DNA from 2 places in the Streptomyces sp. KPB2 genome. Region 2 is predicted to be linked to the other one. Evidence: riboswitches for the same ligand, from Rfam matches in the RefSeq annotation. Region 2 holds a riboswitch; the other holds the start of a gene.
The links. A riboswitch is a leader RNA that binds a small molecule or an ion and turns the genes downstream of it on or off. The one in region 2 is predicted to bind glycine.
Positions count from the first base shown of each region.

Region 1: another riboswitch for glycine. It lies ahead of gcvT (glycine cleavage system aminomethyltransferase GcvT); the one in region 2 lies ahead of gcvP (aminomethyl-transferring glycine dehydrogenase).

Region 1 is NZ_CP034353.1:2,490,196-2,504,885, forward strand. It holds gene D1J63_RS10685 (erythromycin esterase family protein) at 1-193, shown strand, start outside; gene D1J63_RS10690 (trimeric intracellular cation channel family protein) at 206-865, opposite strand; gene D1J63_RS10695 (dipeptide ABC transporter ATP-binding protein) at 944-2,374, opposite strand; gene D1J63_RS10700 (ABC transporter ATP-binding protein) at 2,398-3,495, opposite strand; gene D1J63_RS10705 (ABC transporter permease) at 3,492-4,490, opposite strand; gene D1J63_RS10710 (ABC transporter substrate-binding protein) at 4,599-6,401, opposite strand; gene D1J63_RS10715 (ABC transporter permease) at 6,472-7,479, opposite strand; gene D1J63_RS10720 (enhanced serine sensitivity protein SseB C-terminal domain-containing protein) at 7,793-8,590, opposite strand; gene D1J63_RS10725 (enhanced serine sensitivity protein SseB) at 8,785-9,552, opposite strand; gene D1J63_RS10730 (AAA family ATPase) at 9,654-10,322, opposite strand; glycine riboswitch at 10,499-10,592, shown strand; gene gcvT (glycine cleavage system aminomethyltransferase GcvT) at 10,747-11,880, shown strand; gene gcvH (glycine cleavage system protein GcvH) at 12,040-12,417, shown strand; gene glyA (serine hydroxymethyltransferase) at 12,432-13,694, shown strand; gene D1J63_RS10750 (L-serine ammonia-lyase) at 13,795-14,690, shown strand, end outside.
Region 2 is NZ_CP034353.1:6,832,278-6,846,967, forward strand. It holds gene D1J63_RS30890 (small basic family protein) at 1-170, shown strand, start outside; gene D1J63_RS30895 (DUF881 domain-containing protein) at 176-1,033, shown strand; gene D1J63_RS30905 (FHA domain-containing protein) at 1,095-2,033, shown strand; gene D1J63_RS30910 (MerR family transcriptional regulator) at 2,077-2,817, shown strand; gene D1J63_RS30915 (bifunctional nuclease family protein) at 2,947-3,420, shown strand; gene D1J63_RS30920 (MerR family transcriptional regulator) at 3,606-4,292, shown strand; gene D1J63_RS30925 (DNA polymerase IV) at 4,382-5,800, shown strand; gene D1J63_RS30930 (PRC-barrel domain-containing protein) at 5,828-6,205, opposite strand; glycine riboswitch at 6,356-6,451, shown strand; gene gcvP (aminomethyl-transferring glycine dehydrogenase) at 6,629-9,514, shown strand; gene D1J63_RS30940 (TOBE domain-containing protein) at 9,578-9,997, opposite strand; gene D1J63_RS30945 (ABC transporter ATP-binding protein) at 10,024-11,097, opposite strand; gene D1J63_RS30950 (ABC transporter permease) at 11,124-11,897, opposite strand; gene modA (molybdate ABC transporter substrate-binding protein) at 11,981-12,814, opposite strand; gene D1J63_RS30960 (helix-turn-helix transcriptional regulator) at 13,054-13,449, opposite strand; gene D1J63_RS30965 (LacI family DNA-binding transcriptional regulator) at 13,608-14,672, opposite strand.

The sequences.
Region 1 (14,690 bases), 4.3 Mb from region 2:
GACCGTCGAGGGGCTCTTGTACGCGCTCCCCGACGACCCCTGCGTGATCGAGCCCGCGCGGCTGGGCGACGCCCTCGGCGACCCGCGGCCCGAACCCCGGGCGTCCTCCTGGTTCGGCTACGCCCCGCTCGACCCCGCCCACCTGGACACGGTCGACGGCGTCGTCTTCGTCAAGGACATGACGCGGCCCTGAAGGACGCCGGGGTCAGTCCCCCTCCACCACCGTCGACCGGCGGTTCCAGGCGCGCGGCGCCCGCCAGTGGTAGCGCAGGGCGAGCAGCCGCAGGACGAAGGCCGTGACGACCGCGAGCCCGCTGGTGAACGGGGTGAGCGCCTCGTAGCGGATGCACAGGGCGACCATCGCGGAGCCGACGATCGCCGGGACGGCGTACAGGTCGCGGTCCCAGCGCAGCAGTGAGGGCACCTCGTTGGCGAGCACGTCGCGCAGGACGCCGCCGCCGACCGCGGTGGTCAGGCCCAGGCAGGCGGAGGCGGTCAGGCCGAGGCCGTAGTCGTACGCCTTGGTGGTGCCGGCGACGCAGAACAGGCCGAGGCCCGCCGCGTCGAAGATGTTCACGCCGGTCTGGAGCCGCTCCACGTGGGGGTGGAGGAAGAAGACCAGCAGCGTCGCGAGGAGCGGGGTGAGGAAGTACCCGAGGTCGGTGAAGGCGGCGGGCGGCACCGCGCCGATCACCAGGTCCCGGAACAGCCCGCCGCCCAGCGCGGTGACCTCGGCGAGGACGGCGATGCCGAAGACGTCGAAGTTCTTGCGTACGGCCAGCAGCGCGCCGGAGATGGCGAAGACGAAGATGCCGACCAGGTCCAGCGTGTGCTGGACGGTGGGGCTGAAGAGTTGCTCGTACACCCTTCCATTCTTACCTGTCACTGAGCCCCTGCCTTACAAACGAAGGCAGGGGCTCAGTGACAGGGTGGGTGAGTGAGGTCACTTCCCCTTGGCGGGGGGCTCCTCGTCACTGCTCTCGGCGGAGGGCCGGTCATCGTCCGACGCGGTGCCCTCAGCGGCCTCGGCCTCGGCCTCGGCGGACTCGCTCTCGGTCGACTCCGTCTCGGTGGACTCGCCCTCGGACGACTCGGCCTCGGACGACTCGCCCTTGGCGGACTTGCCCTCGCCGGACTTGGCCTCGCCGGACTTGGCCTCGGACGACTCGCTCCCGGTCGACTCGGCCTCGGTGGACTCGGCGTCCGTGCTCTGGGCCTCCGCGACCTCCGCGGCCACTGCCGCCGAGGTCGCCGCCGACTCCGCCAGCGCCTCCTCGGACACCAGCTCCGCCGCCTCCTTCGCGGCGGTGAGCAGGACGACGTCCTGCGGGGCCTGGTCCTCGAAGTTCTCCGGGTGGTGGCAGGCCACCTGCTGGCCGGGCCGCAGCTCCTTCAGCGGCGGCTCGGTGGTGGTGCAGATCTGCGTCGCCTTCCAGCACCGGGTGTGGAAGCGGCAGCCGCTCGGCGGGGCGATCGGCGAGGGCACGTCGCCCTTGAGCAGGATGCGCTCGCTCTTGGCCGACTTGCGGGCCGGGTCCGGGATCGGGACGGCCGACATCAGCGCCTTGGTGTACGGGTGCATCGGCGTCTTGTAGAGCAGGTCGCGGTCGGCCAGCTCCATGATCTTGCCGAGGTACATCACCGCGATGCGGTCCGAGACGTGCCGGACGACCGACAGGTCGTGCGCGATGATCACGTACGTCAGACCGAGCTCGCTCTGCAGGTCGTCGAGCAGGTTGACGACCTGGGCCTGGATCGACACGTCGAGCGCGGAGACCGGCTCGTCGGCCACGACCAGCTTCGGGTTGAGCGCGAGCGCGCGGGCGATGCCGATGCGCTGGCGCTGGCCGCCGGAGAACTCGTGCGGGTAGCGGTTGTAGTGCTCGGGGTTGAGACCGACCACCGACAGCAGCCGCTGGACCTCCTTCTTGACCCCGCCCTCGGGCTGGACGCCCTGGAGCTTGAACGGGGCGCTGACGATCGTGCCGATGGTGTGGCGCGGGTTCAGCGAGGAGTACGGGTCCTGGAAGATCATCTGCACGTCGCGGCGCAGCGGACGCATGCCGCCGACCCCGAGGTGGGTGATGTCCTTGCCCTGGAACTCGACCTTGCCGGCGGTCGGCTCCAGGAGCCGGGTGATCAGCCGGCCCATGGTCGACTTGCCGCAGCCGGACTCGCCCACGACGCCCAGCGTCTCGCCGGAGCGGACCTCGAAGTCGATGCCGTCGACGGCGCGGACCGCGCCGACCTGACGCTGCAGCAGGCCCTTCTTGATCGGGAAGTGCTTCTGCAGCCCGGTCACCTTGAGCAGCGTCTCGCCGGGAGCGGCGTCCTTGGTCAGGGTGGCACCGCTGGTCTGTGCGGGGATGGTCACCGCTTTGTCCTCTGCCTGGTCGCTCACAGCTTCGGCGCAATCTCTTCGGTCCAGATACGCTCCCGCTGCTCCTGCGACATGTGGCAGGCGGCCCAGTGCTTGCTGCCGACCTCGGTCAGCTCGGGGCGGACCGTGCGGGTGACGTCGTCCTTGGGCACGTCGGCGTACGGGCAGCGCGGGTTGAAGGCGCAGCCGGACGGGAGGTTGATGAGGGAGGGCGGCGAGCCCTTGACCGGGATGAGGCGTTCCTGCTGGTCGCGGTCGAGTCGCGGCATCGAGCCGAGCAGGCCCCAGGTGTAGGGGTGCCGGGGCTCGTAGAACACCTTCTCCGCCGGACCGCGCTCGACGCACCGGCCGCCGTACATCACCAGCAGGTCGTCGGCCAGTTCGGCGACGACGCCCAGGTCGTGGGTGATGATGATGACCGCGGAGCCGAACTCCTTCTGCAGGTCCCGGATGAGGTCGAGGATCTGCGCCTGGACGGTGACGTCCAGGGCGGTGGTCGGCTCGTCCGCGATGAGCAGCTCGGGGTTGTTGACCAGCGACATCGCGATCATCGCGCGCTGGCGCATACCGCCGGAGAACTCGTGCGGGTAGCTGTCCACCCGCTTGTCGGGCTGCGGGATGCCGACCCGGTCGAGCATCTCCACCGCGCGGCGCTTGGCGGTCTTCTTGTCCACCTTGTGGTGGATGCGGTACGCCTCCACGATCTGCTGGCCGATCGTGTAGTACGGGTGCAGCGCGGAGAGCGGATCCTGGAAGATCATCGACATCTCGCGGCCGCGGAGCTTGCGCACGTGGTCGGGGTCGGCGGACAGCAGCTCGGTGCCGTCCAGCCAGATCTCGCCGGATATCCGCGCCTTGCGCTTGCCGTACTGGCCGGCGGTGTGCAGGCCCATGATGCCCAGCGAGGTCACCGACTTGCCGGAGCCGGACTCGCCCACGATGCCGAGGGTCTTGCCCTTCTCCAGCTGGAAGGAGAGCCCGTCGACGGACTTGACCAGACCGTCGTCGGTCGGGAAGTGGACCTTGAGGTCGCGTACTTCCAGGAAGGCGGTCGGCGCGGGCGAGGTGGCGGTGGGCTCGCCCACCGCGGCCCCGCTCTTGCTCAGTTCGGTCATGCGAGCCTCACTCGGGGGTCGATCACGGCGTACAGGACGTCCACCACGAGGTTGGCGATCAGCACCGCGAGAGAAGTGATCAGGACGACGCCCAGGATAAAGGGCAGGTCGTGGTTCTGGATCGCGTCCAGCACCTTCTGGCCGAGGCCGGGGAGGCTGAACGTGGTCTCGGTCAGGATCGCGCCGCCCATCAGGGCGCCGAGGTCCATGCCGAGCATGGTGAGCAGCGGGGTCAGGGTCGAACGCATCGCGTGCTTGCTGATGACGACCTGTTCCTTGAGACCCTTGGCCCGCGCGGTGCGGATGTAGTCCTCGCCGAGGATCTCCAGCATGGTGGCGCGGGTGATCCGGGCGTACATCGCGGCGTACAGGAAGGCCAGCGTGATCCAGGGCAGGATCATGCCTCCGAACCATCCGCTGAAGCTGTCCTCGAGCGGTACGAACTCGCCGTCGATCCAGCCCAGTCCGTAGGAGAAGATCGCCAGGCTGAGCAGACCGGTGAAGTAGATGGGGAGGGAGACACCCGCCAGGGCGACGACCATCGCGCCGCGGTCCCACAGCGTGCCGCGCTTGAGGGCGGAGAGCACACCGGCGGCCACGCCGAAGATCAGCCACAGCACGGCGGCGCCGAGCGCGAGAGCCAGGGTCACCGGGAAACGCTCGGTCAGCACCGGCCAGACCGACTGCTCGGTCTTGAAGGAGTAGCCGAAGCAGGGCGCGGCGCAGTGGGTCACGTCGCCGCCGGCCGCGTAGGTGCGACCCGCGAAGATGCCCTTGAAGAACTCCCACGCCTGCACGAGGACCGGGTCGCCCAGACCCAGCTTCTCCCGCACACCCTCGACGGCGGCGGGGTCCGCCTGCTTGCCGACGAAGTTCAGGGCGATGTCGACCCCGGCCCACTTGGGGACGAGGAAGAAGATGCAGAAGACCACCAGGATGATGACCACGAGCATCACTGCGGCGGCGAACAGCCGCCTGATGAGGTAAGCGAGCACGGGTTGCGGCCCGCTGCGTCCCGCGGGCCGCCGGAGGTTGTCCGGCGGCCCGCGGTCACGCCGCGCCGGCCTTCACCTGCCTTTCGTGCCGTACGGCGGGTGTACCGGTTACTTCTTGGGGTTCTTCAGGCCGATGTTCACGAAGTCGTACATACCGCTGTAGGCGTCGGTGGTGTACACGTTCGCGATGTTGCTGGAGCGCCAGTTGATGAACTTCTCGAAGACGAAGGGCAGGTAGTACCCGCCTTCCATCACCTTGTGGTTGATCTCCGTGGCGATCTTCTCCTTGCCCGCGTCGTCCTTCGCGGTCAGGTAGTCGGCGAAGAGACCGTCGATCTTCGGGTCGTCGATCATCGCGAAGTTGTTGTTCGCGCTGTCGAGGATGTAGTCGCTGTGCCACAGCGGCAGACCGTAGCCCTGCACGGACGGGAAGTCCGGGCCCCAGCCCATGATGATGATGCCGTAGCCCTTCTTCTTCACGTTCGTGGGGCTACCGATGACGCTGGCGTACTGCGAGCCGTCGTACTGGTCGATCTCGACGTTGATGCCGACCTTCTTCAGCGAGGCCTGGAGGGACTCGGCGGTGGCGACCTCGACCGGCTTGTTGTTGCGGACCGCGATGGTGGTCTTGAAGCCGTTCGGCTGGCCGCAGGCCTTCAGCTCTTCCTTGGCCTTCTCGACGTTGCCCTTCTTGTTGGCACCGGCCATCTCGTACGGGTCGTACTTCTGACCCTCGGAGCCCGGGACGGCGGGCGGCAGCATGTTGGTGCCGATGTCACCGCCGGCGACCGGGCCGCCGCGCGCGGTCTGCAGGGAGACGTGGTCGGCCCCGTAGAGCACGGCCTTGCGGCAGTGGATGTTGTCGAACGGCTTCACGTTCTGCGGGAACGCGGCGTACCGGATGTAACCCGAGACCGGGTTGTCCAGGTTCTCCTTGTGCTCCTTCAGCGCCGTGGTACGACCCTGGGGGGACAGACCGGTCTGGGCCAGGTCGATGTCGTAGTCGCCGGCGATCAGGCGGGCGTCCAGGTCGTTGGCGTTGGTGAAGAACTTGATCGTGATCTTGTCCGGGTACGCCTTGCGGATCGGGTCCGAGCTCTGCTTCCACTCGGTGTTGCGGACCAGGGTCAGGTCCTTGCCCGGGTTGTACGACTCGAACTTGTACGGGCCCGAGGAGAACGGGTGCAGGCCGTACTTGGACTTGGTGTCCTTGTCCTGGCGGACCGGGGACGCCGAGGTCAGCGCGAGCATCTCCTCGAAGTCCGAGTTGGCCTGCGGCAGGTGGAAGACGATCGTCTTGTCGTCCGGCGTCTCGATCGCCTTCAGACCCAGCTTGTCCTTGGACTTGTCCTTGTACGGGCCCTTGTACTCGTCCTTGGGGTCGAGCACCTCCTTGAGGTACGTCGGACCGCCGGACAGCACGTCCTGCGCCCACACGCGCTCGATGCCGTACTTGACGTCCTTGGAGGTGATCGGCTTGCCGTCCTCCCAGGTGATGCCGTCACGCAGGGTGTACGTGTAGGTCTTGCCGTCGTCCGAGACCTTGGCGACGTCGGTCGCGAGGTCGGGGGTGACCTCGGCGCCCGTCTTGCCCGGCTCCGTCTTGTTCGTGACGAGCTGGCGGCTGTAGTAGCGGGAGAAGTTCCACATGAAGCCGTAGTAGCCACGCGTGGTGTCCCACGAGTCGGCGTCCTGCGTGCTGGCGAACTTCAGCGTCCCGCCCTTCTTGGCCTCGGAGGCCTGGGCGACCTTGTTGTTGGCGGCGTCGAAGCCGGCCGCGCCGTTCTTCGAACCGCTGCCGCCGTCGTCGTCGCCGCCGCCGCCGCACGCCGCCGTGGTCAGCAGCGCGGCGACCACTGCGGCAGCGGCCAAAGCCTGCTTGCGCCGCCCTGAGGTGCGTTGGGTAGTCACGATCTCGGATCCTCCGGATTAGATGAGAGACCCCGTGCAGGTGCCACGGGTCGCTTTGCGGTACGGCAGGTCAGCGGGAGCCCTTCGGGTCCAACGCGTCGCGCACGCCGTCACCGAAGAGGTTGAAGGCAAGAACGGTGATGAAGATCGCCACACCGGGGACCACCATGTACATGGGGTCGGACTTGTAGTAGTCGATCGCGCTCGAGAGCATCTGCCCCCAGGACGACGTGGGCGGCTTGACGCCCACGCCCAGGAAGCTGAGCGCCGCCTCGGTGAGGATGTTGGTCGGGATCATCATCGTCGTGTAGACGATGATCGGCGCCACCAGGTTGGGCAGCAGTTCCTTGAACAGGATGTAGAACCGTCCGGCTCCCAGCGACCGGGCCGCCTCGACGTACTCCCGTTCACGCATCGAGAGGGTCTGGCCGCGGACCACGCGGCCGATGTAGGGCCAGCCGAAGAAGCCGATGACCACGATCATCATGAGCAGGCGCACACCCGTGCCGCTCAGCCCCAGCATGGAGTCCGGCATCACGGAGACCAGGGCGATGATGAACAGGAGCTGCGGGAAGGCCAGCAGGCCGTCCATGATCCGGCTGATGAGGGAGTCGACCCAGCCGCCGAAGAAGCCGGCGAGGACACCCAGAACGGTGCCGATGACCACGGCGACCATGGCGGACAGGAAGCCGACGAGCAGCGAGATCCGGGCGCCGTGGACGATACGGGCGAAGATGTCACGGCCGTTGACCGGCTCGACGCCGAGCCAGTGGTCGCCGCTGACGCCGCCCAGGGAGCCCGTGGGGGTGCCGAACAGCGGGTCGATCATGTCCTCGTTGTACGCGTTGGGCTCCTGCCCGTACAGGGAGGTGATCAGCGGTGCGAAGACGGCGACCAGGATGAGGAGCAGCACCACGATGCCGCCCGCGAGGGCCAGCCGGTCCTTCTTCAGGCGCTCCCAGGCGATCCGGCCCAGGGAGCGGCCTTGTACCGACTTGGCCTCGGCGCCGGCGACCGCCGCTTCCTCTGCCGCACTCGGGGCCGCTTCCGCGGTCGGCTCGTGCAATGGTGCCGTCATCTGGCAGGGACCCCTCTCAACCGGCGGTAGCCGGCCCGCACTTGCCGCTGTAGCGGCGTGATCAGTCCGTCGTACAAAGGGGCGAGCATCCACCCCTTGTTGCGGGAGTCTTCAACGCTTTGGCGATCTGTAGCCAGAGCTGACGGGGAATGGATGCGCAACCGTGATGCTGTTCGAGGTGTTCCGTTATCCGGACAGTGGGTAACGGGGGCCGGACAGGGGCGAGTTGGACATCGGGGACATGGGGGTGCTTTGCGTCGTCATCTACGCGCGAAGATCCCCTCTTCCGACGCGACGGACGGACCCCTGACTGTCAGTACCGGCTACCGGCCGGAGGGTATCCGTACCCGCCCGCCGGTGCCTGGGCGGGGGCGGCCGCGTGGGCCTCGCGGTCGTAGAACGGTCGGGCGTTGGCGCGCAGCCACAGGGCGACCGGGTCGTGCGTGTCGGTCATCGCCACCGTCGACACCGGCAGCCCGTCCGGCACCGCGCCGACGGACTGCTGCATCATCGCGCGCACCGCGTCGACGGCCGGCGGGGAGGTGTCGTACACGTCCAGGCCGATGGCGAGATACGGCGCTCCGAGCGCCGGCTGCACCCAGGCGCGGCGCAGCGCGCGGACCGCCGGGGTGCGGTGGGCGTTCTGCGCGAGCAGGGCGTAGAACTGGGGGATCTCGATGGCCGGTTCGGACAGCCGCAGCGGGCCGGCGGGCTGGCGGTCCAGACCGGAGGCGATACGGCGCAGGTCGAGCCAGGGGATGCCGACGCCGCCGCCGGGGGCGTGCGGGTTGAGCCACAGGCCGTAGTGGTCCGGGTAGAGGGCGCGGGCGACCTCCAGGCCGTCGACCACCTCGTACGAGCGGTTCCAGCCACTGGCCGACAGCTCCTGGGCGGAGGTCACGCAGGGCGCGTAGCCGTAGCCCTCGACCTCCATGTTCCCGTACTGGGCGTCCGGGGAGCCGGCCTGGCCGTGCCACAGCAGCATCCAGACCTGGCCGGAAGTGGGGGTGGCGAGGGCGCGCAGCAGGGCCTCGTAGGCGTCGTAGCGCCCGGGCGTCACCTGGCGCAGCATGTGCTCGACCTGTCCGGTCGTGGTGCCGCTGGCGCTCACGCGTATCGCCCCTTCGAGAAGTTCCCCCGGTGTCGGGACCAGCTTACGGCTCCGCCGGGTGCGGGGGGCCTATGAGCTCGGGGTGTGCTGTCCGTCGGCGGGTGCGGCGCCGTCGTGGCTTGTCGCGCCCACGCGGCGGAGCCGCACATGCCACAGCCCCGCGCCCCTTTCGGGTCGCTCACCCTGACCGGCCTCTACAAGTCCCGGTCGTAGAAGGGCCTGACCTTCTCCCGCATCCAGTCGCAGACCGGGTCCTGGGCCGCCTCCAGGAGGACCAGGTTGACCTGGTACTTCAGGGGGGCCTTGGTGAGGGCGCGGCCGAGGGCGTCCAGGGGGAGGGCTCGGGCGTCGCCCTCCCAGTGGGTGAGTTCGACGCCGATGTACAGGACCGGGTCGGCGGTCTCGACGGCGGCCAGGCAGCGGCGTGCGGTGCGGACCACGCCGGTGGCGGCGAACTCGGCGGAGGCGGCGGCCAGGAAGTCCACGGGCTCGTCCTGCCAGTCCGGCTCGAAGAGGCGGACCCGGCCGCCGGACGCGGGCCCGTCCAGCGGGGTGCGCCCGGCCCGGCACAGCTCGGCCACGGCGGGCGGCGGCAGCGGGATGCCGACCACGCCCTCCGGGTTCACCGCGATGCCGACCTGCGGGGGCAGGCCGCGGGCGAACTCCACGGCGGGCGCGACGGTGTACGCCATCTGCGCCCCGGCGACCTGGCGGAACTGTTCCTCGGAGCTGAACACCGGTACGTAGGCCTGGCCGTCGATCTCCAGCGAGGGCAGGTCGAGGGGGCCGCTGTGCGGGCCTCCGCCGTTGGGCAGGGGTATCCACAGGAAGCTGCGGCCGAGGACCTCCACGATCCGGCCACCGGCCGTCGGGACGCCGAGGGATGCGGACAGCACCTCCTCCAGCTCGTTGCCGGGCCACCCGCCGTGCGGATGGGGGTGTGCCTGTGCCGGGAAGTCCATCTGTCTGCCTACCGCCTGCCTGGTACCGCCGTTCACGGCCGCTTCGTGGCCGCTTCGTGGCTGAAAGGCTAACCCGTTCGGCCCCGCGGCCCTACCGTGCGTCACCCCGTGAAGGCGATCCGGCGCAGGGTGTCGGCCGCCGCCCGGTCCAGGACGACCGCCGAGGCGCAGCCGGCGGGCAGGGTGCCCCCGGTCACCGCGCGCAACAGGCGGGAGTTGGCCGCGCGGTGGCGCAGGAACGCGTACCGCGACACGCCCCGGCCGCGCTCGCGCTGGCCGGCCAGGGCGTCGTCGGGAGCGACGTCGAGGAGCAGCAGGTGGAGGGTGCCGTCGCGGCGGCGGGCCTCGCGGGCCAGCCAGCCGCGCACCCAGGCCTGGGTGCCGCAGTCGTGCACGACGACGCCCTCGCCGGAGCGCAGCGCGCGGCGCAGTCCCGCGTAGTGGGCGAGGCGGACCAGGGGGCGGTAGAGCGCGTACGGCAGCAGGCGCGGCATGCGCCGGTCCCAGCGGTCGCGGGTGTCCTGGGAGTCGATGCGGCGCCCGCGCACGGTGCGCCGCATCAGCGTGGACTTGCCGCTGCCGGGCAGACCGGTGATCACCACCAGGTCGCGGGGCCCGAAGAGGAGGGCGTGCGGGCTGCGGCCGTCGCGGTCCCTGAGGTCCCGGACGACGGGTGCGGGCAGTGGGGCGCAGGCCTCCGGGGCGGGAGAGACGGGCTGCTTGGGCAGCGCGAGTCCCGAGGTCGTGGCGTACGCCGTGGTCCTGTTCACCGTGATCGTCCTCCCCTGGGCGGTACACGAGTACCTCCCCGTCGAGTGTAAAGAGAAGGTAATGCGCGGGTCTCGCGTTTTCGTTCGCTTACTGCCACAAGCCGGTTACAGATCACGGTCTGCCACGGATGGGCCGGGCGTGCAATGATGGCGGCGCCAACTGCATACCGGCCGTTTGAATCCGCGCGGGAGAGTCCCCGGCCGCGCCGGGGCGCCGAAGGAGCAAGTCCCTCCCTTGAATCTCTCAGGCACCGTTACCGCGCGGGCGAGGCACATCTGAAAAGCGGACCGCCCCGAGGGCGGTCCCACCCAAGGTGCAAGCCCTGATCGCCGTACTCCGGTGGCCGTGGCGAACCTCTCAGGTTCCGATGACAGATGGGGAGGACCGACCTCGCCACGTCCTGTCCTGGGAGACGACCGACCGATGAGCAGTTCCGAACTCCGCCGTACCGCGCTCGATGCCACGCATCGCGCGCTGGGCGCGACGATGACCGACTTCGCCGGCTGGGACATGCCGCTGCGCTACGGCTCCGAGCGCGAGGAGCACGTCGCGGTGCGCACCCGCGCCGGGCTCTTCGACCTCTCGCACATGGGCGAGATCACCGTCACCGGGCCGCAGGCGGCCGAGCTGCTGAACTTCGCGCTGGTCGGCAACATCGGCACCGTGAAGCCGGGCCGGGCGCGCTACACCATGATCTGCCGCGAGGACGGCGGCATCCTGGACGACCTGATCGTCTACCGGCTGGGCGAGTCCGAGGCTGCGTCTTCTCACTACATGGTGGTCGCCAACGCCTCCAACGCCCAGGTCGTGCTGGACGCGCTGACCGAGCGCGCGGCCGGCTTCGACGCCGAGGTGCGCGACGACCGCGACGCCTACGCGCTGCTCGCCGTGCAGGGCCCCGAGTCCCCGGGCATCCTCGCGTCGCTCACCGACGCCGACCTGGACGGCCTGAAGTACTACGCCGGTCTGCCCGGCACGGTCGCGGGCGTCCCGGCGCTGATCGCGCGCACCGGTTACACCGGCGAGGACGGCTTCGAGCTGTTCGTGAAGCCCGAGCACGCCGTCGAGGTGTGGCAGGCGCTGACCAACGCGGGCGAGGGCGCGGGGCTGGTGCCGTGCGGCCTGTCCTGCCGGGACACGCTCCGCCTGGAGGCGGGCATGCCGCTGTACGGCAACGAGCTGACGACCTCGCTGACGCCGTTCGACGCCGGTCTGGGCCGGGTGGTGAAGTTCGAGAAGGAGGGCGACTTCGTCGGGCGCGCCGCGCTGACCGAGGCCGCTTCCCGGGCGGAGCAGAACCCGCCCCGCGTGCTGGTCGGCCTGGTCGCCGAGGGCCGCCGGGTGCCGCGCGCCGGGTACCCGGTCGTCGCGGGCGGCGAGGTGATCGGCGAGGTCACCTCCGGCGCTCCGTCGCCGACGCTGGGCAAGCCGATCGCCATGGCGTACGTCGACCCCGCGCACGCGGCCCCGGGCACGGAAGGCGTCGGCGTGGACATCCGGGGCAGCCACGAGCCGTACGAGGTCGTGGCGCTGCCGTTCTACAAGCGCCAGAAGTAGACACTGGGCGGCACCGGCCCCCGGTGTTTCCGGCGGCACCGGCCGCCCGTGTCCCCGGCGGCGTCGGCCGCCCGTGTCCCCGGGGTCCGGTCCCGTGTGACGTACCGCCCCACCACCCCCTTCACCAGCCACTTCCTCGCGTACAGGAGAATTCAGGCCATGAGCAACCCCCAGCAGCTGCGCTACAGCAAGGAGCACGAGTGGCTGTCGGGCGCCGAGGACGGCGTCTCGACGGTCGGCATCACGGAGCACGCGGCCAACGCGCTCGGTGACGTCGTCTTCGTGCAGCTTCCCGAGGTCGGCGACTCGGTGACCGCGGGCGAGACCTGCGGCGAACTGGAGTCGACCAAGTCCGTCTCCGACCTGTACTCCCCCGTCTCCGGCGAGATCGCCGAGGTCAACGAGGACGTCGTCAACGACCCGTCGCTGGTGAACAGCGCCCCCTTCGAGGGCGGCTGGCTGTTCAAGGTGAAGGTCACGGACGAGCCGGCCGACCTGCTCTCCGCCGACGAGTACACCGCCTTCGCCGGCGCCTGAGGAGTCACGATCGCATGTCCCTTCTGAACACACCCCTGCACGAGCTGGACCCGGACGTCGCCGCCGCCGTCGACGCCGAGCTGGACCGCCAGCAGTCCACCCTCGAGATGATCGCCTCGGAGAACTTCGCCCCGGTCGCGGTCATGGAGGCCCAGGGCTCGGTCCTCACCAACAAGTACGCCGAGGGCTACCCGGGCCGCCGCTACTACGGCGGCTGCGAGCACGTCGACGTGGTCGAGCAGATCGCCATCGACCGGGTCAAGGCGCTCTTCGGCGCCGAGCACGCCAACGTGCAGCCGCACTCGGGCGCCCAGGCCAACGCGGCCGCGATGTTCGCGCTGCTCAAGCCCGGCGACACGATCATGGGTCTGAACCTCGCCCACGGCGGGCACCTGACCCACGGCATGAAGATCAACTTCTCCGGCAAGCTCTACAACGTCGTCCCCTACCACGTGGGCGACGACGGCCAGGTCGACATGGCCGAGGTGGAGCGCCTGGCCAAGGAGACCAGGCCGAAGCTGATCGTGGCGGGCTGGTCGGCGTACCCGCGCCAGCTGGACTTCGCCGCGTTCCGCAAGGTCGCGGACGAGGTCGGCGCGTACCTGATGGTCGACATGGCGCACTTCGCCGGTCTGGTCGCGGCGGGCCTGCACCCGAACCCGGTGCCGCACGCCCACGTCGTCACCACGACCACGCACAAGACGCTGGGCGGCCCGCGCGGCGGTGTGATCCTCTCCACGGCCGAGCTGGCCAAGAAGATCAACTCCGCCGTCTTCCCCGGTCAGCAGGGTGGCCCGCTGGAGCACGTGGTGGCCGCCAAGGCCGTCGCCTTCAAGGTCGCCGCGAGCGAGGACTTCAAGGAGCGCCAGGGCCGTACGCTGGAGGGTGCCCGCATCCTGGCCGAGCGCCTGGTGCGGGACGACGCGAAGGCGGCGGGCGTCTCCGTCCTGACCGGCGGCACGGACGTCCACCTGGTCCTGGTGGACCTGCGCGACTCCGAGCTGGACGGCCAGCAGGCCGAGGACCGCCTCCACGAGGTCGGCATCACGGTCAACCGCAACGCCGTCCCGAACGACCCGCGTCCGCCGATGGTGACCTCCGGTCTGCGCATCGGTACGCCGGCCCTGGCGACCCGCGGCTTCACCGCCGAGGACTTCGCCGAGGTCGCGGACGTGATCGCCGAGGCGCTGAAGCCGTCCTACGACGCGGAGGCCCTCAAGGCCCGGGTGAAGACCCTGGCCGACAAGCACCCGCTGTACCCGGGTCTGAACAAGTAGACACCGCACCCGAGGGGTGGGACGCCGCATCCGCCACAAGCGGCCGGGCGCCCCGCCCCTCGGCACCCCCTCCGCACCACCCCCGTTCTGAGGAGTCCCCGTGGCCATCTCGGTCTTCGACCTGTTCTCGATCGGCATCGGCCCGTCGAGCTCGCACACGGTCGGCCCGATGCGCGCGGCCCGCATGTTCGCCCGCCGCCTGCGCAACGAGAAGCTGCTGGACTCCGTCGCCTCGGTCCGCGCCGAGCTGTACGGCTCGCTCGGCGCCACCGGCCACGGCCACGGCACCCCCAAGGCGGTGCTGCTCGGCCTGGAGGGCGACTCGCCGCGCACGGTGGACGTCGAGACGGCCGACGACCGCGTCGAGAAGATCAAATCCTCCGGCCGCATCAGCCTCCTCGGCGACCACGAGATCGCCTTCTCCTACGACGACGACATGGTCCTGCACCGCCGCAAGGCCCTCCCCTACCACGCCAACGGCATGACGCTGTGGGCGTACGACGCCGAGGGCGCCGAGGTGCTGACCAAGACCTACTACTCGGTCGGCGGCGGCTTCGTCGTCGACGAGGACGCGGTGGGCGCGGACCGCATAGTCCTGGACGACACCGTCCTGAAGTACCCCTTCCGCACCGGCGACGAGCTGCTGCGCCTGGCCCGCGAGACCGGCCTGTCCATCTCCGCCCTGATGCTGGAGAACGAGCGAGCCTGGCGCGACGAGGACGAGATCCGCGAGGGCCTGCTGGAGATCTGGCGCGTGATGCGGGCGTGCGTCGAGCGCGGCATGACCCGCGAGGGCATCCTGCCGGGCGGCCTGAAGGTCCGCCGCCGCGCCGCGAACACCGCGCGCAAGCTCCGCTCCGAGGGCGACCCGCAGGCCCTGGCGATGGAGTGGATCACGCTCTACGCGATGGCCGTGAACGAGGAGAACGCGGCCGGCGGCCGGGTCGTCACCGCCCCCACCAACGGCGCGGCCGGCATCATCCCCGCGGTCCTGCA
Region 2 (14,690 bases):
AGGTCTTCGTGGTGTCGTTCCTGTCGAACGTCGTCGTCGCCGCGCTGATCGTGTTCCTGGGCGACAAGCTGGGCGTCGGCGCCCAGCTGTCCACCGGTGTCGTGGTGGTCCTCGGCATCCGCATCTTCTCCAACGCCGCGGCGATCCGCCGGCACGTCTTCCGGGCGTGAGGCCGATGAGCGAGCACGACGAGCAGAACGCCAACCGGCTGCGCAGGGAGCTGCCCGAGGAGGTGGCGCCGGCGGCACAGGCCGGCGCGGACGCCCCGGCGGGCGATCCGCCGCAGGACGCGCAGGGGGAGCGGAACGGGGTGACCGGCAGACAGCGGCTCCTGAAGGGGCTGTGGCCGCCGCGCCTCACCCGGGCCCAACTCATCGTCGCCCTGCTCCTGTTCGGGCTCGGTTTCGGCCTCGCGGTCCAGGTGGCGTCCAACAGTGACAGCGACAGCGCGCTGCGGGGCGCCCGCCAGGAGGATCTGGTCCGCATCCTCGATGAACTGGACGACCGGACTCAGCGTCTTGAAGACGAGAAGCAGGGCCTCGAGAAGCAGCGCGACGAGCTGGAGAACAGCTCCGACCAGGCGGAAGAGGCCCGCAAGCAGACGCTGGAGAAGGAGCGGCAACTGGGCATTCTCGCGGGCACCGTGGCCGCGCAGGGGCCCGGCATCACGGTGACCATCGAGGACACGAAGGGGACGGTCGAGGCGGACATGCTGCTCGACGCGATCCAGGAGCTGCGCGCCGCGGGCGCGGAGGCGATCCAGGTGAACGGCGTACGGGTCGTCGCCGGCACGTACTTCGCCGAGGCCGACAACTCCGTCAGCGTCGACGGGAACAAGATCAACGCGCCCTATCGTTTCCAGGTCATCGGCAAGCCGCAGGACCTCGAACCGGCTCTCAACATTCCTGGAGGAGTGGTGCAGACTCTGGAGAAGGAACAGGCCACCGTTACCGTTGAGCGGTCGAGCAAGATCGTCGTGGACGCCTTGCGAGCGGCGAAGCGGCCTGACTACGCTCGGTCGTCCTCCCAGTGAACCGGCGGTGCATGGGGGGCGTCCGGCGAGGGCATGAGGTTGCGGGGGGTCGGCGCACCGATTGGGTGGTGCGTGGTGGAAACTGTCTGGTGGAGACGGACGTTGTGAAGGTGTCCGGGTCGGTCAGTGCGTTCAGCAAGGGTTCGTCCTGCCCCACGGGCGGGTCTGTTTCGGTCAAGGGGAATCGCCCGTGAAGTTGTTTGCGAAGTTGTTCGGCAAGAGCGCGCGAGAGGGCGGCGGCGAGAACGCGACCGCCCGCCATCGCGCACAGCCCGACGCGGAGGGCTCGCGCCCGATGTTCCGGGACCAGGTGGGTGGTCCCGGCGCGCCGTCTGTTGACCCTGCTCAGTCCGGCGGCATAGGTTTCGGCCAGCCCTCGGCCCCGGGTGCGGGTGGAGGCTTCCACCCCGACCCGTACGCGTCGAACGCCCCGGCGGGGCAGGCGCGGCAGGAGGATCCGTCCATGGCGGCCCTGGTGTGTACGAGGTGCGGCAACCGCAATGCGGAGAACAGCCGCTTCTGCTCCAACTGCGGCGCTCCACTGCGGGCCGGCGCGGTCCCGGAGCGCGCGTCCGAGACGACCTCCACGATCTCCATCTCCGGTCTGGAGGCCTACGACGCCGAGGCCACCGGCCAGACGGCGATGCCGGCGCTGTCTCCCGAGGCGCAGGCGGCCGTGGACGCGCTGCCGCTGGGCTCCGCGCTCCTGGTCGTGCGCCGGGGGCCGAACTCGGGCAGCCGCTTCCTGCTGGACGGCGAGCTGACCACCGCCGGACGGCATCCGCAGAGCGACATCTTCCTGGACGACGTGACGGTCTCGCGCCGACACGTGGAGTTCCGCCGCAGCCCGGACGGTTCGTTCACGGTCGCCGACGTCGGCAGTCTGAACGGCACGTACGTCAACCGGGAGCGCATCGACCAGGTCGCCCTGTCCAACGGTGACGAGGTGCAGATCGGCAAGTACCGGCTGGTGTTCTACGCGAGCCAGCGGGGTTACTGACCGCCCCCGGGCCGCCCGCCCGGGGAACCTCCAGGGAAGGTCCATGTTTCAAACACCGAGCGGCGGCGCCGGGCAAGGCGCCGTCGCCACGGACAGTGGGCTGATGAGCATCGGCGCAGTGCTGAACGCGCTGCGTGACGAGTTCCCCGACATCACCATCTCCAAGATCCGGTTCCTGGAGTCGGAGGGGCTCGTCGAGCCGCGGCGGACCCCGGCCGGGTATCGCAAGTTCAGCGCGCACGACGTCGAGCGCCTCGGCGAGGTGCTGCGCATGCAGCGGGACCACTATCTGCCGCTCAAGGTGATCCGCGAGCACCTGGACGCCGTGGAGCGCGGTGAGGCGGTGTCCCTGCCCCGGGTCGGCCGTCAGCGGGAGGGCGAGGCGGCGGTACCGGAGCCGGCCGAGAGCCCGACGGTGGCCAGGATCGGCCGTGACGAGCTGCTCGCCACGGCCGGGATCGGCGACCAGGAGCTGGCGGAGTGGGAGTCGTACGGACTCCTCGCCCCGCTGGCCGACGGGGCGTACGACGCCGAGGCGGTCACCGTGGCGTCGCTGGTGGTGCAGCTGGGACGGTTCGGGATCGAGCCCCGGCACCTGCGGGTGATGAAGGCCGCCGCCGACCGGGAGGCCGGGCTCGTGGAGCAGGTCGTGGCCCCGCTGAAGCGGCATCGCAACCCGCAGACCAGGGCGCATGCGGAAGACCGCACCAAGGAGCTGGCGGGTCTCGCGGTGAGGCTGCACGCGGCGCTGGTGCAGACCGCCCTGGGCGTGCGGCTGCCCTGAAACGGGCGGGGCCGAGCATCCGGGCCGCCCGCCCGGTCCGGACGCGGATCGCCCCGAACCGGACCCGGATCGCCCACCCGAGCCCGGCCCGACTACCCAAACGTCCCGAACACGGCCTAGGGTTGCTGTGTGAACGAGCTCGATGTCGTAGGTGTCCGGGTCGAGATGCCCTCCAACCAGCCGATCGTGCTGCTGCGCGAGGTGGGCGGCGACCGTTACCTTCCCATCTGGATCGGACCGGGGGAGGCGACGGCGATCGCCTTCGCCCAGCAGGGCATGGCTCCCGCACGTCCGCTGACCCACGACCTGTTCAAGGACGTGCTGGAAGCGGTCGGGCAGGAGCTCACGGAAGTCCGCATCACCGACCTGCGGGACAACGTCTTCTACGCCGAGCTGGTCTTCGCGAGCGGGGTCGAGGTGAGTGCCAGGCCGTCCGACGCCATAGCGCTGGCCCTGCGCACCGGCACGCCGATCTACGGCAGCGAGACGCTGCTGGACGACGCCGGCATCTCGATTCCGGACGAGCAGGAGGACGAGGTGGAGAAGTTCCGCGAGTTCCTCGACCAGATCTCGCCCGAGGACTTCGGAAGCAGCAACCAGTGAGGACGGGTGCGGGTCCGCGGCTGCGCGCGGCCCTGCACGGGCACATCCGACTAGCCTTTCCCGGAACTGGGCACGGGAAACCACTCGTAAGGTGATTATCACTCGGCGTGCCGAGTGTGGCGATCGTTGACGCACCCTTGGTGACTGCCTACCTTCGAGGAGGCAGGTCAAGGACGGAGGTCGGCGTGAGAACCAGCGGCGACGGTACGGTTGGGGGTGGCCCCGGGCACAGCCTCGGGGCAGGCGGTCCGTACCCTCCCCCGGGCTCCCGGCTTCGCGCAGGCGCGAGCCACGCCCATCACGGTGGCGCGGCCGATCCCGGTCCGCAGCGACCGGCAGCGGTGCCGACCAGCGGAGGGGCGACGTCCATGGCGTCCGAGCAGATCGGCTATCGCGGGCCGACGGCCTGCGCGGCCGCGGGCATCACCTACAGGCAACTCGACTACTGGGCCCGCACGAGCCTCGTCGAGCCCAGTGTGCGGCCCGCGCACGGATCCGGAACGCAGCGGTTGTACAGCTTCCGCGACGTGGTCGTGCTGAAGATCGTCAAGCGCTTCCTCGACACCGGGGTGTCGCTGCAGAACATCCGCACCGCCGTCCAGCACCTCAGGGAGCGGGGCTTTCGCGACCTGGAGCGGATGACGCTGATGAGCGACGGCGCCACGGTCTACGAGTGCACCTCTCCCGACGAGGTGCACGCACTGCTCCAGGGCGGCCAGGGCATCTTCGGGATCGCCGTCGGAGTGGTGTGGCGGGACGTGGAGAGCGCGCTGTCCCAACTGCACGGGGAGCGGATCGACACCGGCGAGACCCTGGTCGGGCACAATCCGGCCGACGAACTGGCCCGGCGGCGCAACAACCGGGCGGTCTGAACGCCGCCGCGCGCACCGATCTCTTCCGGCGGGGCCTCCTCCCGCGGGTGGCGGCGGCATTGTCAGTGGCGTAGGGCAGCATCGGAGATGTGAGAACCGCGCCCACGATCCTGCATCTCGACATGGATGCCTTCTTCGCCTCGGTGGAGCAGGCGTCCAAGCCGAGCCTGCGCGGGAAAGCTGTCGTCGTGGGCGGCCTCGGGCCCCGCGGCGTGGTCGCCACCTGCTCGTACGAGGCGCGGGTGTTCGGGGTGCACTCCGCGATGCCCATGGGCCAGGCGCGCCGGCTCGCTCCCCACGCCGCCTATCTCGTTCCCCGCTTCGAGCTCTACCGGTCGATCAGCGAGCAGGTCATGCGGCTGCTGCGGGAGCTGTCGCCCCTGGTGGAGCCGCTGAGCCTGGACGAGGCCTTCGTGGACCTGGAGGCCGGCCGGACGGCCTGGGACGCGGCGTCGGCGCGGCTCGCCGGGACGAAACTGCGTGCGGACATCCGCGCCGTCACGGGCCTCACCGGCTCCGTCGGGCTCGCCGCCTCCAAAATGCTCGCCAAGATCGCCTCGGAGGAGGCCAAGCCCGACGGACTGGTCCTCATCCCGCCGGGGACGGAGCGGGCCATGCTGGAGCCGATGACCGTGCGGACGCTCCCCGGGGTGGGACCGGCCACGGGGGACCACCTGCGCCGGGCGGGGATCACCACAGTCGGCGAGATCGCCGAGGCCGGCGAGGACGAGCTGGTGCGGCTGCTGGGCAAGGCACACGGCCACGCGCTGTACGCCATGGCACTGGCGCGGGACGAGCGGCCGGTGGTGGCCGAGCGGGAGACCAAGTCGGTGTCGGTCGAGGACACCTACGACGTGGACATCCACGACCGGGTGCGGGTCGGCGTGGAGGTGGGACGGTTGGCGGACCGCTGCGTGCGGCGGCTGCGCGCCTCCGGGCTGTCCGGGCGGACGATCGTGCTCAAGGTCCGCAGATACGACTTCTCGACGCTGACGCGCTCCGAGACGCTGCGCGGGCCCACCGACGACCCGGCGGTGATCCGGGAGGCCGCCGCGAGACTGCTGGACTCGGTGGACACCACGGGCGGCGTGCGGCTGCTCGGGGTGGGGGTGAGCGGCCTCGCCGACTACACGCAGGAGGACCTGTTCGCCCAGGCGGCGGGGGACCGCCCCGAGGAACCGGCCGAGGAGCCCGAGACCGTGCCGGTCGAGCAGCACAGCCCCTCGCCCGCGGAGCGCCGGTGGCCCGCGGGGCACGACGTACGCCATGCGGAGCTGGGGCACGGGTGGGTGCAGGGCAGCGGACTCGGCCGGGTCACCGTCCGGTTCGAGACGCCGTACTCCGAGGTCGGCCGGGTGCGGACCTTCCCGGTGGACGACCCCGATCTGGTCCCGGCGGACCCGCTGCCGCTGGTCGCCCCCGAGGTGCGAAGACCGAGCGGGGATCCCGACCGCCGGCCCGGTGGCGGAGCCGGTGCGGACGGGGCCGCGAGACGGGCGGCCGGGTAAGGGGGCCCGGATGGCGCGGGCGGTGCGTCAGCCGTCGTCCTTGCCCTTGCCGGCCAGCTTGCCGAAGTCGTGGTCGGGCGGCGGGGGAGAGGCGGCCACGTCCAGGCCGTAGTGGTGGTAGAGCTGGAGCTCCTGTTCCGGCGAGAGGTGCCGGCCGACGCCGAAGTCCGGCGCCTCCTTGATCAGGGAGCGGTCGAAGGGCACGCGCAGGGTGCCGTCGACCAGCTCGCTGGGCTCCAGGGGGACGAAGGCGTCCCGGCTGAAGAGGCCGGTGCGTATCGCCGCCCACTCGGGCACGCCGGTGGCATCGTCGAGGTACACCTCGTCCACGGTGCCGATCCTCGTGCCGTCGCGGTCGAACGCCTTGCGGCCGATCAGGTTCCGCGGATCGATGTCAGTACGCACGGGGCCCTCCACTTGATCGCACCACTGGGCCGCACTGGGGTCGCACACCAGCCGCCTAATCATCCGTAAGTACTACAAAAGAGCACAAGTGGCCGGTCGGCCACTCGAGAGTCGGGCGGGTGCCTCGCTGGTACGCTGGCAAACGGCCGCTGACCCCGCGCGGGAGAGTCCTCCGGACACCACCGGAGGCGCCGAAGGAGCAAATCCTCCCCGGAATCTCTCAGGCTCACGTACCGCACGGACGAGGTCACTCTGGAAAGCAGGGCGGGTGTCGACGGCTTCCGCTCTCACCGACGGTGAAAGCCGGGAGAGCCCCAGGGCTCGCCCGGTGAAGCTCTCAGGTTGAGATGACAGAGGGGGAGGCCGTCCGGGTACCCGCGCCGTGGTGCCCCTCGAAGGTCGTCAGACCAGGAGGCCTCCGCAATGACCGCCCACCGCACTCCGCTCTCCGAGCTCGAACGGGCCATGCCCTTCGAGCAGCGCCACATCGGCCCCGACCACGAGGCCCGGGCCAAGATGCTCGCGCAGGTCGGTTACGGTTCGCTCGACGAACTGACGGCCGCCGCGGTGCCGGATGTGATCAAGAACGCCGACCGGCTCGACCTGCCGGGCGCGCGCTCCGAGGCCGAGGTGCTGGCCGAGCTGCGCTCCCTGGCCGACCGCAACCAGGTCCTCGACTCCATGATCGGCCTCGGCTACTACGGGACCTTCACCCCGCCGGTCATCCTGCGCAACGTCATGGAGAACCCGTCCTGGTACACGGCGTACACGCCCTACCAGCCGGAGATCTCCCAGGGCCGGCTCGAGGCCCTGCTGAACTTCCAGACGATGGTCGCCGAGCTGACCGGCCTGCCCACCTCCGGCGCCTCGCTGCTCGACGAGGGCACCGCCGCCGCCGAGGCGATGGCGCTGTCCCGGCGCATGGGCAAGAACAAGAAGGGCCTCTTCCTGGTCGACGCGGACGCCCTGCCGCAGACCGTCGCCGTGATACAGACCCGCGCCGAGCCGACCGGCGTCGAGGTCGTCGTCGCCGACCTGAGCGGGGGCATCCCGGCCGAGATCGCCGAGCGCGAGATCAACGGCGTCCTCATCCAGTACCCGGGCGCCTCCGGAGCCGTCCGCGACATCAAGCCGGTGATCGACCGGGCGCACGAGCTCGGCGCGCTCGTCACCGTCGCCGCCGACCTGCTCGCCCTCACGCTGCTCACCTCGCCCGGCGAGCTGGGCGCGGACATCGCCGTGGGCACCACCCAGCGCTTCGGCGTGCCGATGGGCTTCGGTGGACCGCACGCCGGCTACATGGCGGTGCACGAGAAGTTCGCCCGCAGCCTCCCCGGCCGTCTGGTCGGCGTCTCCGTGGACGCCGACGGCAACAAGGCCTACCGCCTGGCCCTGCAGACCCGCGAGCAGCACATCCGCCGCGAGAAGGCCACCAGCAACATCTGCACCGCGCAGGTGCTGCTCGCCGTCATGGCCGGCATGTACGCCGTCTACCACGGCCCTGAGGGCCTGCGGGCCATCGCGCGGCGCACCCACCGGTACGCCACGATCACCGCGGCCGGTCTCGCCGCCGGCGGCGTCGAGATCGTCCACGGTGCCTACTTCGACACCGTCACCGCGCGGGTGCCCGGCCGGGCCGACGCCATCGTGCACGCCGCCCGCGAGAACGGCATCAACCTGCGGCTCGTCGACGCCGACCACGTCTCCTTCGCCTGCGACGAGACCACCACGCGGGCCCAGGTGGGCGGCGTGTGGAACGCGTTCGGCGTCGAGGGCGACGTCGAGACGCTGGACGCGGAGGCCGGGGACACGCTGCCCGAGGCGCTGCTGCGCACCGACGACTTCCTGACCCACCCCGTCTTCCACCAGCACCGCTCCGAGACCGCGATGCTGCGCTACCTGCGCCGCCTCGCCGACCGGGACTACGCGCTGGACCGCGGCATGATCCCGCTGGGCTCCTGCACCATGAAGCTCAACGCGACCACCGAGATGGAGCCGGTCACCTGGCCCGAGTTCGGCGCGCTGCACCCCTTCGCGCCCGCCGGGCAGGCGCAGGGCTACCTCACCCTCATCCGTGAGCTGGAGGAGAGGCTCGCCGAGGTCACCGGGTACGACAAGGTCTCGCTCCAGCCCAACGCCGGCTCCCAGGGCGAGTTCGCGGGCCTGCTCGCCGTACGCGGCTACCACCGGGCCAACGGCGACGAGCAGCGCACCGTGTGCCTCATCCCGTCCTCCGCGCACGGCACCAACGCCGCCAGCGCCGTGATGGCCGGCATGAAGGTCGTCGTCGTCAAGACCGCCGAGGACGGCGAGATCGACGTCGAGGACCTCCGCGCCAAGATCGAGAAGCACCGCGACGAGCTGGCCGTGCTGATGATCACGTACCCCTCCACGCACGGCGTGTTCGAGGAGCACGTCGCCGACATCTGCGCGCAGGTGCACGACGCGGGCGGCCAGGTCTACGTGGACGGCGCCAACCTCAACGCCCTGGTCGGCCTCGCCAAGCCCGGCCACTTCGGCGGCGACGTCTCCCACCTGAACCTGCACAAGACCTTCTGCATCCCGCACGGCGGCGGCGGCCCCGGCGTGGGCCCCGTGGGCGTGCGGTCGCACCTGGCGCCGTACCTGCCCAACCACCCGCTGCAGCCCGCGGCCGGGCCGCAGACCGGCGTCGGGCCGATCTCGGCGGCGCCGTGGGGCTCAGCGGGCATCCTGCCGATCTCGTGGTCGTACGTCCGTCTGATGGGCGGCGAGGGCCTCAAGCGGGCCACGCAGGTGGCCGTGCTGTCCGCCAACTACATCGCCAAGCGCCTGGAGCCGCACTTCCCCGTGCTGTACACCGGCCCGGGCGGTCTGGTCGCGCACGAGTGCATCATCGACCTGCGCCCGCTGACCAAGGCGACCGGCGTGAGCGTCGACGACGTCGCCAAGCGGCTGATCGACTACGGCTTCCACGCGCCGACGATGTCCTTCCCGGTGGCCGGCACGCTGATGATCGAGCCGACCGAGTCCGAGGACCTGGCCGAGCTGGACCGGTTCTGCGAGGCGATGATCGCCATCCGCGCGGAGATCGAGAAGGTCGGTTCCGGCGCCTGGCCCGCCGACGACAACCCGCTGCGCGGCGCCCCGCACACCGCCGGCGCGCTCGGCGGCGACTGGGACCACGCGTACACGCGCGAGGAGGCCGTCTTCCCGGCCGGGGTCTCCGCCGCCGACAAGTACTGGCCGCCGGTGCGCCGCATCGACCAGGCCTACGGCGACCGGAACCTCGTCTGCTCCTGCCCGCCGCTGGACGCGTACGAGGACTGAGCCGTCCGCGCCCGGAGCCCCGCCCCCGTCCTCGGGGGCGGGGCTCCGCCGTTGCCGGGCCGGCTAGGCCGTGGCGAGCGCCACCTCGGTGGACTTGACGAGCGCGATGACGTCGGAACCCACGAAGAGGCCCAGCTCCTCGGCCGCCTCCTTGGTGATCACGGCGGTGAGTTCGGCGTCCACCATGGCGATGTGCGCGACCGCCATGACGTCGCCGACCACGAGGCGGGTGACCGTGCCGGGCAGCCGGTTGCGGATCGAGAGGCCGGCGGTCGGGCCGGTGGCCAGGGAGATCTCCGTCGACTTCACCAGGCCGCGGACGGCCGTTCCGGGGCTCAGGCCGAGATCGTCGGCGGCCTCCCGGGTGATGGCCGCGGTGAGGTCCTGGCCGCCGGAGAGACGGACCCGGACCGTCGCCATGGCCTCGCCCGGGGTGACAGCGGTGACGGTGCCGGGGAGCTGGTTGCGGATGCTCAGGCTCATGGGGGCACCGTAGCCCGGCGCAGGCGTCACGCCGGGTACGCGTGGGTCTGCGTCGCCTTGACCGCCGCCCACACCCGGGCGCCCGGATGGAGGCCCAGCTCGGCCGCGGCGACCGTGGTGAGGTCGGCGGCGAGCGGGAGTTCACCCGTGAGGTCCACGCGGATCTGGTCGCCGTGGCTCTCCAGGCCCGCGACCTCGCACTGCCAGAGGTTGCGGGCGCTGGAACCGGCGGGACGCTCGTCGTACAGCGTCACGGCGCTCGGCGGGAAGGCCACGAAGACGGGACCGGACAGCTCCTCCGTCGTGGTGATGCCGGGGCCGGCGTCGAGCCGCACGGTGTGGCCCTCGGCCCGCCCCCGGTAGAGGTTCAGGCCGACCAGCTGGGCGATGTAGTCCGTGCGGGGCCGGCGGGCGATGTCGGCGGGGGCGCCCTCCTGGACGACCGCGCCGTCCTCGACCACCACCAGGCGGTCGGCCAGCACCATGGCGTCCAGCGGGTCGTGCGTGACCAGTACGGCGACGGCCTCGAACTCGGCGAGATGGCGGCGGAGCCGGGCGCGCACCTCCAGCCGGGTCCGGGCGTCGAGGGCCGCGAGCGGCTCGTCCAGCAGGAGCAGCCGGGGGCCGGTGGCCAGCGCGCGGGCGAGGGCGACGCGCTGGGCCTGACCGCCGGAGAGGCGGCGCGGCTTGGTGCCCGCGTGCGCGGCCAGGCCCATCCGGTCCAGCCACACGGCAGCCCGCGCCCGGGCCTCCGCCTTGCCCGCACCCCGGCAGCGCGGCCCGAACGCGACGTTGTCGAGGGCGGTCAGGTGCGGGAAGAGCAGGTAGTCCTGGAAGACCACCCCGACCGGGCGGGACTCCGGCGGCGTACGGTCCAGCTCGGCGCCGTCGAGGCGCAGATGACCGTCGGCGAGCGGGACCAGACCGGCGAGCGCGCGCAGGGCGGTGGTCTTGCCCGCGCCGTTGGGACCCAGCAGGGCCACGACCTCGCCGGGCGCGGCGGTGAGGGCGACGTCCAGGCGGAAGGCGCCGCGTGCCACGACGAGCCGGGCGTCGAGGCCTTCCCCGGGCCGGTGGCCGTCGGGGGCGGGGCAGTCCATGGCGGCCTTCCGTTCACCGGTGTCGGTCATGACGCACTCATCCAGCGGTCCCGCAGCCCGGCCAGTACGGCGATGGAGACGGCCAGCAGCACCAGGCTGAGGGCGATCGCCGCCGCCGGGTCGTTCTGCAGGGCCAGGTAGACGGCCAGCGGCATGGTCTGGGTCCGGCCGGGGAAGTTGCCCGCGAAGGTGATCGTCGCCCCGAACTCGCCGAGCGCCCGCGCCCAGGCCAGCACGGCGCCCGCCGCGATGCCCGGCGCGATCAGCGGCAGGGTCACCCGGCGGAACGCGGTGAAGCGGGAGGCGCCCAGCGTCGTGGCGGCCTCCTCGTAGCGCGGGTCGGCGGCGCGCAGGGTGCCCTCCACGCTGATGACCAGGAACGGCATCGCCACGAACGTCTCCGCGAGTACCACGCCCGTCGTCGTGAACGGCAGCGTGATCCCGAACCACGCGTCCAGCCACTGTCCGACGACCCCGTTGCGCCCGAACGCCAGGAGGAGCGCGACGCCGCCCACCACCGGCGGCAGCACCAGCGGCAGCGTCACCAGGGCGCGGACGAAGCCCCGGCCGGGGAAGTCGGTACGGGCCAGCAGCCAGGCCAGGGGCACGCCGACGAGCAGGCTCAGCACGGTCGCGGACGTCGCGCACAGCAGCGACAGGCGCAGCGCCTGCCACACCTCCGGGCTGCTCAGCTGATCCGGCAGTCCGCTCCACGGGGCGCGGACCACCAGGGCGAGCAGCGGCAGCAGCAGGAACGCCAGGCCGATCAGGGCGGGCACCAGCAGCGGCACCGGCACCATGCGTCCCCGGTGCCGGGGGCGGCGCGGCCCGGCGGTCACCAGGTCGGCGCCGGGGGGCGTGGGCGTCGTTCCGGTGGACTTGCTCACGGCGTGCGGAACCCGGCCCCGGTGAGCACCCGCTGTCCCTCGGCGGATTTCACCAGCTCGATGAACGCCTTGGCCGCGTCGGTGTTCGGGGCGTTCTTGAGGAGGGTGATCGGGTAGTCGTTGACCGCCTCGGCCGACTCCGGGAAGTCCACGCCCGTCACCTTGTCACCGGCCGCCTTCACATCCGTCTTGTAGACGACGGCGGCGTCGGCCTCCTTCAGCTCGACCTTGGTGAGGGCGGCCTTGACGTCCTGCTCGTACGAGACCGGGGTGAGCTCGAGGCCACTGGCGTCCAGCGCCTTCCGGGCCGCGGCACCGCACGGCACCGTCTTGTCGCACAGCACGACCTTGAGGCCGGATCCGGTGAGGTCCTTCAGGGAGGAGACGCGGTCGGGGTTGCCGGGCAGCGTGGCGATCTCCAGCTGGTTGCGCACGAAGGTGACCGGGGTGCCGGCCGCGGCCCCGGCGTCCGTGACGGTCGCCATCGTCTTCGGGCTGGCGGAGGCGAACACGTCCGCCGGTGCGCCGCTGGTGATGCTGGCGGCGAGGGTGTCGCTGCCGGCGAAGTTGAACGTGACCTCGGTGCCCGGGTGCTGCTTCTCGAAGGTCTCGCCGAGCGTCGTGAAGCTCTCCTTGAGCGAGGCCGCCGCGAACACGGTGACCTGGCCGGACACCTTCGCCGAGGACGACGAGCCGCCGGCGGAGTCGGAGTCCGTACCCGGGTCCGAGGACGACGAGCAGGCGCTCAGGGCCAGCAGCGCGGCGGCTCCCGCACCGCCCATCCGCGCGGTACGGCGGATGCGGCGCGTCCTGCGCACGGAACGGGTCATCACGGGTACTCCCTCGGCGTCTCCGGGCGGGGGCCGACGGGCTCGGCGACCGGGCGTGCGGCGACCGGACGTGCGGCTACCGAGCGTGGGCGACCCCCATTGCGCCGATCATACTTCCGCATCTGCCAGGTGTAAGTCTCCTGTCGCATCGCATGAGCAAGCTCGGTGGAGAGAAAGCCTGGCATGTGCGTTCGCACGGTTGCTCGGGTTGCTCAGGTGGCTGAGGCGGTGTCGGGCGGTCAGGTTCTGTCGACATGGACATTCGTCGACTTCACCCGGGCCGTGGCCTCCACGCCGACCTCCAGGCCGAGTTCCTCCACCGCCTCCCTGGTCAGCAGGGAGACGAGCCGGTGCGGACCGGCCTGGATCTCGACCTGGGCCGCGACGTCGCCGAGCTTGATCGCGGTGACGATCCCGGGGAACGCGTTGCGGACCGAGGTGTGCGGGGTCTCCTCGTCGGCGCCGTCGGAGCGGGCGAGCTCGACCGAGAACGCGGCCAGGTCGCGCCCGTCGACGACGCGCCGCCCGCCCTCGTCGCGACGGGTGGTGATCCGGCCCGCGTCGGCCCAGCGGCGCGCGGTGTCCGGACTGACGCCGAGCAGCCGCGCCGCCTGGCCGATCGTGTAGGACTGCATGCCGGTCACCATAGGCCGCGGGAGGGCGACGGTGGCCGCGGGGCTGGCCGTTGGGTACAACGCGATATGGAGCCAGGGGAGGGCGCGCACGAGGTGAGGACCCCGAGGGCCGTCGGTCCTGGGGCGGCCGTGGAGCCGGGGGGAGATCGCGGGCGGGATCAATCGCACCGTGCCGCGCGACGGGGCGGGGGCGCCGTGCTGGAGCGGACGATCAGCTCCGTGCCCAGTTCGACCCGTGGCGGGTCCGGCCGTTCGTCGCGGGCCGGGCGGAGCACCGTGCGGGCGGCCACCCTGCCCATCTCGGCGAGCGGCTGGCGCACGGTCGTCAGCGGCGGCGCCGACCAGCGGACCTCCGGAAGGTCGTCGAAGCCGACGACACTCACGTCCTGCGGCACCCGCAGACCACGCCTGCGCAGCGCCTCGATCGCGCCGAGCGCCATCTGGTCGCTGGCCGCGAAGACGGCCGTCGGCGGTTCGGGCACGCCGAGCAGGGCGTCGCAGGCCGCGAAGCCGGACTCGTGGCGGAAGTCGCCGGGGACGACGAGGGAGCCGTCCACGGCGAGGCCGGCGCCCCGCAGAGCGGCGCGGTAGCCGTCGCGACGGGCCCGCGAGCACAGCAGCCGCGGCGGCCCGGCGATCAGGCCGATCCGGCGATGCCCCAGCGCCAGCAGGTGTTCCGTGGCCGCCCTGCCACCCGCGTGGTTGGCCGCGCCGACGGTGGGCACGTCCAGGGCGGGGGAGCCCGCCGGGTCGACCACGACCAGGGGCACGCCGAGGACCCGCAACTCCTGGTGGAGCACGGGGTCCAGGGCCGAGGTGACGAGGACGACGCCGTCCGAGGCCCGCGCCCGCAGATTGCGCATCCACTGGCGGGCGCCGCCCGAGCGTCCGTGGACCGCGGAGACCACGGTGCCGGCCCCGGCCGCGTGGGCCACCTCCTCGACGCCCCGGATGATCTCCACGGCCCAGGGGCTGTCCAGGTCGTTGAAGACCAGGTCGAGCAGGGCCGCCCGGCGGCCGGGCGCGGCGGCGCGCTTGCGGTACCCGTGCCGGCGCAGCAGTTCCTCCACCCGCGCCCTGGTCCCGGGAGAGACGTCCGACCGGCCGTTCACGACCCGGGACACGGTCGGCACCGAGACACCCGCGCGGCGGGCGATGTCCGTAATCGTGACCCTGCCCCGGCCGCCGGAAGATGTCCCCGCCCGGGCCCCGTCCACCGCCACTTCCCGCACCTCCACCGA